3 regions of the Streptomyces sp. NPDC045026 genome follow, and region 2 is predicted to be linked to each of the others. Evidence: predicted binding sites of a transcription regulator. Region 2 holds the regulator's gene; each other region holds the start of a gene.
What was found. The regulator HrcA, encoded in region 2, represses chaperone genes, less so after heat shock. The targets are predictions, from matches to a motif close to TTNGCACTCNGNNNNNCNGAGTGCNAA.
Positions count from the first base shown of each region.

Region 1: the regulator HrcA is predicted to act here: its motif matches at 2,056-2,082, upstream of groL (chaperonin GroEL).
Region 3: the regulator HrcA is predicted to act here: its motif matches at 1,541-1,567, upstream of groES (co-chaperone GroES).

Region 1 is NZ_JBWKIS010000005.1:107,191-110,463, reverse strand. It holds gene groL (chaperonin GroEL) at 267-1,892, opposite strand; gene AC07EJ_RS13635 (cold-shock protein) at 2,213-2,416, opposite strand; gene AC07EJ_RS13630 (ubiquitin-like small modifier protein 1) at 2,870-3,145, opposite strand; gene thrC (threonine synthase) at 3,215-3,273, opposite strand, start outside.
Region 2 is NZ_JBWKIS010000007.1:42,098-45,370, reverse strand. It holds gene AC07EJ_RS17390 (DUF3097 domain-containing protein) at 1-273, opposite strand, end outside; gene AC07EJ_RS17385 (MBL fold metallo-hydrolase) at 308-1,039, opposite strand; gene hrcA (heat-inducible transcriptional repressor HrcA) at 1,161-2,177, shown strand; gene dnaJ (molecular chaperone DnaJ) at 2,178-3,273, shown strand, end outside.
Region 3 is NZ_JBWKIS010000013.1:24,559-27,831, forward strand. It holds gene AC07EJ_RS25845 (polysaccharide deacetylase family protein) at 1-384, shown strand, start outside; gene AC07EJ_RS25850 (polysaccharide deacetylase family protein) at 384-1,496, shown strand; gene groES (co-chaperone GroES) at 1,710-2,018, shown strand; gene groL (chaperonin GroEL) at 2,129-3,273, shown strand, end outside.

The DNA.
Region 1 (3,273 bases), on a different contig from region 2:
TCACGTTCGGATCACCCCGGGCCGCGCGTTTCCTACTTGGCGGGCGCCCACCCCGGGATCCTCGGCAGCACCTTCTCGGCGATCTGGAACAGCACCGTGTCGTCCGGCACCGCGCCGTCCGAGCGCCACAGTGACAGCTCGAAGGAGCCGCCCTTGTCCTTCGGTTCACCGGGGCGGCAAGGAAGACCGGCCGGGGAACGCCCGAGGGCGGCACCCCTCGTGAAGAGGAGTGCCGCCCTCGGAAAGGACAGGCTGAACCGTCAGGCTCAGAAGTCCATGTCACCGCCCGGCATGCCGCCCGGAGCGCCGCCCGCGGCGGCCTTCTCCGGCTTGTCGGCGATGACGGCCTCGGTGGTGAGGAACAGTGCGGCGATGGACGCGGCGTTCTGCAGGGCAGAGCGCGTGACCTTCGCCGGGTCGAGGATGCCCTCGGCGATCATGTCGACGTACTCACCGGTCGCGGCGTTCAGGCCGTGGCCGATGGGAAGGTTGCGGACCTTCTCCACGACGACGCCACCCTCGAGACCACCGTTGACGGCGATCTGCTTGAGCGGGGCCTCCAGCGCGAGCTTCACGGCGTTGGCGCCGGTCGCCTCGTCGCCGTCGAGCTCGAGCTTGTCGAAGACCGCGGAGGCCTGGAGGAGAGCGACGCCACCACCGGCGACGATGCCCTCTTCGACGGCCGCCTTCGCGTTGCGAACGGCGTCCTCGATGCGGTGCTTGCGCTCCTTGAGCTCGACCTCGGTGGCCGCGCCCGCCTTGATGACGGCCACGCCGCCGGCGAGCTTGGCGAGGCGCTCCTGGAGCTTCTCGCGGTCGTAGTCCGAGTCGCTGTTCTCGATCTCGGCACGGATCTGGTTGACGCGGCCCTGGACCTGGTCGCTGTCACCGGCGCCGTCGACGATCGTCGTCTCGTCCTTGGTGATGACGACCTTGCGGGCGCGGCCGAGCAGGTCGAGACCGGCGTTCTCCAGCTTGAGGCCGACCTCCTCGGAGATGACGGTGCCACCGGTGAGGATGGCGATGTCGCCGAGCATGGCCTTGCGGCGGTCACCGAAGCCCGGGGCCTTGACGGCGACGGACTTGAAGGTGCCACGGATCTTGTTGACGACCAGGGTCGACAGGGCCTCGCCCTCGACGTCCTCGGCGATGATCAGCAGCGGCTTGCCGGACTGCATGACCTTCTCGAGCAGCGGAAGGAGGTCCTTCACGTTGCCGATCTTCGAGTTGACGATCAGGATGTACGGGTCGTCGAGCGACGCCTCCATACGCTCCATGTCGGTGGCGAAGTACGCCGAGATGTAGCCCTTGTCGAAGCGCATGCCCTCGGTGAGCTCAAGCTCGAGCCCGAAGGTCTGCGACTCCTCGACGGTGATGACGCCTTCCTTGCCGACCTTGTCCATCGCCTCGGCGATGAGCTCGCCGATCTGGGTGTCGGCGGCGGAGATGGAGGCCGTGGAAGCGATCTGCTCCTTGGTCTCGACATCCTTGGCCTGCTCGAGCAGGGCGGCGGAGACGGCCTCGACGGCCTTCTCGATGCCGCGCTTGAGGGCCATCGGGTTGGCGCCGGCCGCGACGTTGCGCAGGCCTTCCTTGACGAGCGCCTGGGCGAGGACGGTCGCGGTCGTCGTGCCGTCACCGGCGACGTCGTCCGTCTTCTTCGCGACCTCCTTGACCAGCTCGGCGCCGATCTTCTCGTACGGGTCCTCGAGCTCGATCTCCTTGGCGATGGACACACCATCGTTGGTGATCGTGGGGGCGCCCCACTTCTTCTCGAGGACGACGTTGCGACCCTTGGGGCCCAGGGTCACCTTGACGGCGTCGGCGAGCTGGTTCATGCCGCGCTCGAGGCCGCGCCGTGCCTCCTCGTCGAACGCGATGATCTTGGCCATGTGAAGTGGTCCTCCCGGACGCGGTGGAAATGCAAACGGACCGTGCTGGTGCCCGCGACGGACGGCCTGCATGCCGTGTGGTTCCTTGCCCCACCCGGCCTGCGAGCCTCACCGACCCGATCCAAGTTCTGTCACTCTCACCTTCAGAGTGCTAACGCAATGATTAGCACTCGGCCTAGGAGAGTGCAAGCGCCTCCGGCAGACGCGCGGTCCCCGCGGGCGGCGTGCGCGGGCCGCGCGCGCACGCACGAGAGGCCCGTACCCCTCGCGGGGTACGGGCCTCTCGGCGTGAGTGTGTCGGTGGCCGTTCGCGCCGAGATTCAGACGGCGAGCTTGACCATGTCCGCCTGCGGACCCTTCTGGCCCTGCGAGATCTCGAATTCGACTCGCTGACCCTCTTCAAGGGTGCGGTACCCGTCCATCTGGATGGCGCTGTAGTGGACGAAAACATCCGCACCACCGTCGACCGCGATGAAGCCGTACCCCTTCTCCGCGTTGAACCACTTGACGGTGCCCTGAGCCATGGCTAACTCCCCTATTACTGGCCCTTGCACAGGACCGCACTTCGCGGACCCGGGTCAGACCTCACCCCCCATTGGTTGGGGGTGTGCGCCGGAACGCGTCGACCGCGGCTGAATGTATCTGCCCAACTGCCCTCTGCAACAGGTCAATCGGACGAGAATTCTGGGCACGGCAGAGCGGTAATAAGCGACGGAGTCATTGGATTCCGGGGCAACTCGGGCCCGACAAATGACGCGAACACCCAATAAGGGCGGGGCACTTTGGCTGCTTCTTGTCGGGCGGCGGCCGACTTCATATATGCGCTCGGCACAAGCGCGAAGCTCGCTTCCCAACTCTACCGCGCCTAACCATGCAGAATTGCCCCCTCCGCTTCTCGCGCGGAGGGGGCAATTCACGTAACTCTGCGTGGCCTTGTCGGTGGCCGGGCGGTCAGCCGCCGGCACTGTGCTCGACGGTCAGCCTCCGGCGACGGCCGGGATGATCGAGACGCCCGCGCCTTCCGGCGTCGCCGTCTCGAGGCCCTGCTCGAAGCGCACGTCGTCGTCGTTGACGTAGACGTTGACGAAGCGGCGCAGCTTGCCCTGGTCGTCCAGGACGCGGGCCGCGATGCCCGTGTGGTTCTTCTCCAGGTCGGCGAGGACCTCGGAGAGGGTGGCGCCCTCGGCGGCCACCTCGGCCTTGCCGCCGGTGTAGGTGCGCAGGATGGTGGGGATGCGGACGTTGACGCTCATGTGGGGCTGCAGCCTTTCCGTGCGGGTGTCGCGGGGGTTCGCGGGTCTTCGCGGGTCTTCGCGGGGTCTTCAGTGGGCGAGGCCCGCGTCGCGGAACGCGTCCAGGCTCGGGCGGATCGTGGCCGTCG
Region 2 (3,273 bases):
AGGACGAACGGGCGCTGCGGCCGCGGGACGTACGAGGGTGACGACCCGGCCTTCGAGCAGGAAGCCGCGCGGTTCCATGGGGAACACCCGGTGCTTGCCGAAGCGGTCCTCCAGGGTCACCGTCGGGCCCTGGGCCGTCTTCTCGCAGCGGACGACCGCCCCGCAGAACCCGGTCGTGACCTCCTCGACCACGAGGTCCACGTCCGCCGCCACCTCGGGCGCGGCCTGCTGCTTCTTCCACGGCGGGGTGAAGTCGGGGGAGTACTGGCGCATGGACCAGACGATAGGAGTACGAACTGCCGTGCGGTTACGACACGCCGAAACGAGCCGCCAACGCGGCACGTTGCGCACGGACAAACTCCGCATTCACCACGGCTCCGTGCCCAGGGACGTACACGGCATCTTCACCGCCCAGTTCCAGCAGCCGGTCGAGAGCGGCGGGCCAGCGGCTCGGCACCGCGTCGCGGCCCGCCTGCGGTTCGCCCGACTCCTCGACCAGGTCACCGCAGAAGACGATCTCGGGCGTGCCCGGCACCAGGACGGCCAGGTCGTGCCCGCTGTGCCCCGGACCCACGTTCGCGAGCAGCACCTGGAGCCCGCCGCCCAGATCGAGCGTCCACTCCCCGCACACCCGGTGGTGCGGCACGACGAGCACGTCCACCGCCTCGGCCGCCTCGTCGTACGGCACGCCGTGGGCGACCGCGGAGGCCCGCAGCTCGTCGCGGCCCCGCGTGAACACGGCGTCGATGCCCGCGGCTCCGTACACCTCGACCCCGGCGAAGGCCGCCGTGCCGAGAACATGGTCGAAATGGGGGTGCGTCAGAGCGATATGCGTCACGCGCGAGTGCGGGCCGATGAGGCGCCGGGTGTCGGCCCGCAGCGCCGCACCCTCACGAAGTGATGACCCCGTGTCGATCAGCAACGCCGCCCCGTCGCCCACCACAAGGCCCGTCGTGCAGTCCCAGCCCGGCAGCCGGATCCGGCCCGTCCGGGCGGACAGCTCCTCCCAGCCCACCGCATTCCAGTCCAGGTCGTCCATGGGTCCGACGCTAGCGCCCTTGCCGGGCCCGTACCCACCGGCCGTACACTGACCCGGAGACTATTGGCACTCGGCCGCACCGAGTGCCAGCCGCGGACGACACAGCTGGAGGTGTGCGCGAATGCTCAGTGAACGCAGGCTCGAAGTGCTGCGCGCCATCGTCCAGGACTACGTGGGGACCGAGGAGCCGGTCGGCTCCAAGGCGCTCACCGAGCGGCACAGCCTCGGCGTGTCACCGGCGACGGTGCGCAACGACATGGCGGCGCTGGAGGAGGAGGGGTTCATCGCCCAGCCTCACACGAGCGCCGGGCGGATCCCGACCGACAAGGGCTACCGCCTGTTCGTGGACAAGCTGACGGCGGTCAAGCCGATGACGGGGCCCGAGCGCCGCGCCATCCAGAACTTCCTCGACGGCGCCGTCGACCTCGACGACGTCGTCGGCCGGACCGTGCGGCTGCTCGCGCAGCTGACGCGGCAGGTCGCCGTGGTGCAGTACCCGTCCCTGACGCGGTCCACCGTGCGCCACGTGGAGCTGCTCTCGCTCGCCGCCGCCCGTGTGATGCTCGTACTGATCACGGACACGGGGCGCGTCGAGCAGCGGATGATCGACTGCCCGGCGCCGTTCGGCGAGACCTCGCTCGCGGATCTGCGGGCCCGGCTCAACAGCAGGGTCGCGGGACGCCGCTTCGCGGACGTGCCGCAGCTGGTGCAGGACCTGCCGGAGTCCTTCGACGCGGAGGACCGGGGCACGGTCGCGACGGTGCTCTCCACATTGCTGGAGACGCTCGTCGAGGAGACCGAGGAGCGGCTGATGATCGGCGGCACCGCCAATCTCACCCGCTTCGGACATGACTTTCCCCTCACCATCCGGCCCGTCCTCGAGGCCCTCGAGGAGCAGGTCGTGCTCCTCAAGCTCCTTGGTGAGGTAAACGATTCGGGCATGGCCGTACGGATCGGTCACGAGAACGCCCATGAGGGACTCAGCTCCACCTCCGTGGTCTCGGTCGGCTACGGTTCGGGCAGCGAGGCAGTCGCCAAACTCGGCGTGGTCGGACCGACCCGCATGGATTACCCGGGAACGATGGGAGCAGTACGCGCAGTGGCACGTTACGTCGGACAGATCCTGGCGGAGTCGTAAGTGGCCACGGACTACTACGCCGTACTCGGCGTGCGCCGCGACGCCTCCCAGGACGAGATCAAGAAGGCCTTCCGCAGGCTGGCCCGTGAGCTTCACCCGGATGTGAATCCGGACCCGAAGACACAGGAGCGGTTCAAGGAGATCAACGCCGCCTACGAGGTGTTGTCGGACCCGCAGAAGAAGCAGGTCTACGACCTCGGCGGCGACCCCCTCTCGCAGGCGGGCGGAGGCGGGGCCGGTGGCTTCGGCGCCGGTGGCTTCGGGAACTTCTCCGACATCATGGACGCGTTCTTCGGAACGGCGTCCCAGCGTGGTCCCCGGTCGCGCACGCGCCGCGGCCAGGACGCCATGATCCGGCTCGAGATCGAGCTGGACGAGGCCGCCTTCGGGACCACCAAGGACATCCAGGTCGACACGGCCATCGTCTGTACGACCTGCAGCGGTGAGGGTGCCGCGCCGGGTACGTCCGCGCAGACCTGTGACATGTGCCGCGGTCGCGGCGAGGTGTCCCAGGTCACGCGGTCCTTCCTCGGCCAGGTCATGACGTCGCGGCCGTGTCCGCAGTGCCAGGGCTTCGGCACCGTCGTGCCGACGCCGTGCCCGGAGTGCGCCGGTGACGGCCGCATCCGCTCGCGGCGCACGCTCACGGTGAAGATCCCGGCCGGTGTCGACAACGGCACGCGGATCCAGCTCGCGGGTGAGGGCGAGGTCGGCCCCGGCGGCGGCCCCGCCGGTGACCTGTACGTCGAGATCCACGAGCTGCCGCACACCGTCTTCCAGCGGCGCGGCGACGACCTGCACTGCACCGTCACCATCCCGATGACGGCCGCGGCGCTCGGCACGAAGGTGCCGCTGGAGACGCTCGACGGCCTGGAGGAGATCGACATCCGGCCGGGCACGCAGTCCGGCCAGTCGGTCCCGCTGCACGGGCGGGGCATCACGCACCTGCGCGGCGGCGGCCGCGGCGACCTCATCGTGCACGTCGAGGTCCTGACGCCGACCAAGCTGGACCCGGAGCAGGAGCGGGTGCTGCGCGAGCTGTCGAAGCTGCGCGGCGAGGAACGGCCCACGGGGCAGTTCCAGCCGGGGCAGCAGG
Region 3 (3,273 bases), on a different contig from region 2:
CACACGCTGACGCACCCGTATCTGCCGGGCCTGTCCTACGAGGGGCAGAAGCGCGAGATCTGCGGCATGCAGCACATCATGCAGGAGCAGTTCGGCGAGCGGCCCGTGGCCTTCCGGCCGCCCTACGGCAACTACAACCGGGACACGCTGCGCGCCGCCAAATCCTGCGGCATCAAGTACGCGCCGATCTGGAACGAAGAGGTGTTCGTCGACCACGTCGAGTGGCGCGAGGAGGACAAGGACCTGCGTCCGGGCGACATCATCCTGAGCCACTTCCGCGGCCCCGACGAGTGGAAGGGCGCCATGCCCGACATGGTCCGCCGGCTCATGGAGTACGTCACCGACAAGGGGTACGCGGTGGCCAGGCTGGAGGACTACCTGTGATGTCCGGCCGGGCGCGCCGGGCCCCCGCGCGCACCGGGCCCCGGCGGCTGCTCGCCGCAGCCCTGGCCGCCGGTGTCCTCGCCTCCGCCCTGCTCACCGGGTGCGCCCAGTCCGTGGACCCGATCGAGCGGCTCAGCAGGAAGGCGGCTGAGAGGGTCCGCCACCCGAGCCACCCGGCCCCGGCGGCCACACCGGGCGTCGGTGTGGGGGGTGTCGGGGCTGGTTCGTGGGGTGTGCGGAGTGGCTCTTGGGGCGCGCGGGGTGGGGCATGGGAAGCGCGGGGTGGTTCTTGGCGTGCGCGGGGTGATGCTTGGGGCGCGCGCGGGTCGGGGAGCGCGCCTGAGTCAGGGAATACGGCGGGCAGGATGCCGGCCCATGCCACGCCTCTCAAGGACCACGCCTCTCAGGGCGGCCCCGCTCCGGACGCCTACCGCCACTGGGGGCTCTCCGCCCCGCTCGCCCCGGCGCCGAGGCCCCCCGCACGCCACGCGGCCGTGGCGGGGCCGGGCCCCTACGCACTCCCGCGCGTCGTGGACCACGTCCGTACCAAGGACCGGGTCGTCTTCCTGACCTTCGACGACGGCGTGGAGCGCGACCCGCACTTCGCCGACATGGTCCGCGAGCTGCGGCTGCCCGTCAGCGTCTTCCTCACGGACGGCGTCGCGGGCCCCGGCCGCGACCCCTTCGGCAAGCTGCGGGCCCTCGGCGCGGGCGTGCAGAACCAGACCCTCAACCACCACTCCCTGCCCGCACTCCCGTACGCCGAGCAGCACGCCGAGATCTGCGGCCAGCAGGACCGGCTGAAGAACCGCTTCGGCACCCGCCCCCGCCTGTTGCGCCCGCCGTTCGGCGACTACGACCAGGACACCCTGCGCGCGGCCGCCACCTGCGGGGTGGACGCCGTGGTCCTGTGGCGTGCCACGTTGCGGACCGACCACGTGCGTGACGCGGATGCGGAGGGGGGCCGGCTGCGTTCCGGAGACATCGTCAGGGCCCAGTTCCGTGACGGCGACGACTCGCACGGGACGGCGCTCACCGACATGACGGCGCGGCTGTTGCGCCGTATCCAGGCCCAGGGGTTCACGGTGGGGAGGCTCGAGGACTACCTGTGACGGAACTGCCGGAGGGGCCGTGCGGAGGACTCACCCTCACTGAATTGGCACTCCGCTTGACCGAGTGCTAATCGCAGTCATAGTCTCGGCCCTGGCACTCCCCACTGGAGAGTGCCAATAGCGACGGGCAGGTCCGGCACCCGCGACGACGGATCCACCTGGTCGCCACCTCAGACAGTTAACCCCGTGATCTCCGAAGGGGGAGGTCGGATCGTGACGACCACCAGCTCCAAGGTTGCCATCAAGCCGCTCGAGGACCGCATTGTGGTCCAGCCGCTCGACGCTGAGCAGACCACCGCCTCTGGCCTGGTCATCCCGGACACCGCGAAGGAGAAGCCCCAGGAGGGCGTCGTCCTCGCCGTTGGTCCGGGTCGCTTCGAGAACGGCGAGCGCCTGCCGCTCGACGTGCAGACCGGCGACATCGTGCTGTACAGCAAGTACGGCGGCACCGAGGTGAAGTACAACGGCGAGGAGTACCTCGTCCTCTCGGCTCGCGACGTGCTCGCGATCGTCGAGAAGTAATTCACCCACTGTTTTAGTTCTGCGCCCCTGGCACCCCGCTACTCAGCTGCGACTTATCTCAGCATGCCGGGCGTCGGGGGCGCAGTTCGTTCGAGAGGACTAACAGCTCCATGGCGAAGATCCTGAAGTTCGACGAGGACGCCCGTCGCGCCCTCGAGCGCGGCGTCAACAAGCTTGCCGACACGGTCAAGGTGACGATCGGCCCCAAGGGCCGCAACGTCGTCATCGACAAGAAGTTCGGCGCTCCCACCATCACCAACGACGGTGTCACGATCGCCCGCGAGGTCGAGCTCGACGACCCGTACGAGAACCTCGGCGCCCAGCTGGTGAAGGAGGTGGCGACCAAGACCAACGACATCGCGGGTGACGGCACCACCACCGCCACCGTGCTCGCCCAGGCCCTGGTCAAGGAAGGCCTGCGCAACGTCGCCGCCGGCGCTTCCCCGGCCGCCCTGAAGAAGGGCATCGACGCCGCGGTCAAGGCCGTGTCCGAGGAGCTCCTCGCGACCGCCCGCCCGATCGAGGACAAGGCCGACATCGCCGCTGTCGCCGGTCTGTCCGCCCAGGACTCGCAGGTCGGCGAGCTCATCGCCGAGGCGATGGACAAGGTCGGCAAGGACGGTGTCATCACCGTCGAGGAGTCCAACACCTTCGGGCTCGAGCTGGACTTCACCGAGGGCATGGCCTTCGACAAGGGCTACCTGTCTCCGTACTTCGTGACGGACCAGGAGCGCATGGAGGCCGTGCTCGAGGACCCGTACATCCTGATCAACCAGGGCAAGATCTCCTCCATCCAGGACATGCTGCCGCTGCTGGAGAAGGTCATCCAGGCCGGTGGCTCCAAGCCGCTCCTGATCATCGCCGAGGACGTCGAGGGCGAGGCCCTGTCGACCCTGGTCGTGAACAAGATCCGCGGCACGTTCAACGCCGTCGCCGTCAAGGCGCCCGGCTTCGGTGACCGCCGCAAGGCGATGCTCGGCGACATGGCCACCCTCACCGGTGCCACCGTCATCGCCGAGGAGGTCGGCCTCAAGCTCGACCAGGCCGGTCTCGAGGTGCTCGGCACCGCCCGTCGCGTGACGATCACCAAGGACGACACGGTCATCGTCGACGGTGGGGGCAACTCCGCCGACGTCGCCGGCCGCGTCAACCAGATCAAGGCCGAGATCGAGAACACGGACTCCGACTGGGACCGCGAGAAGCTCCAGGAGCGCCTCGCGAAGCTCGCCGGCGGCGTGTGCGTGATCAAGGTCGG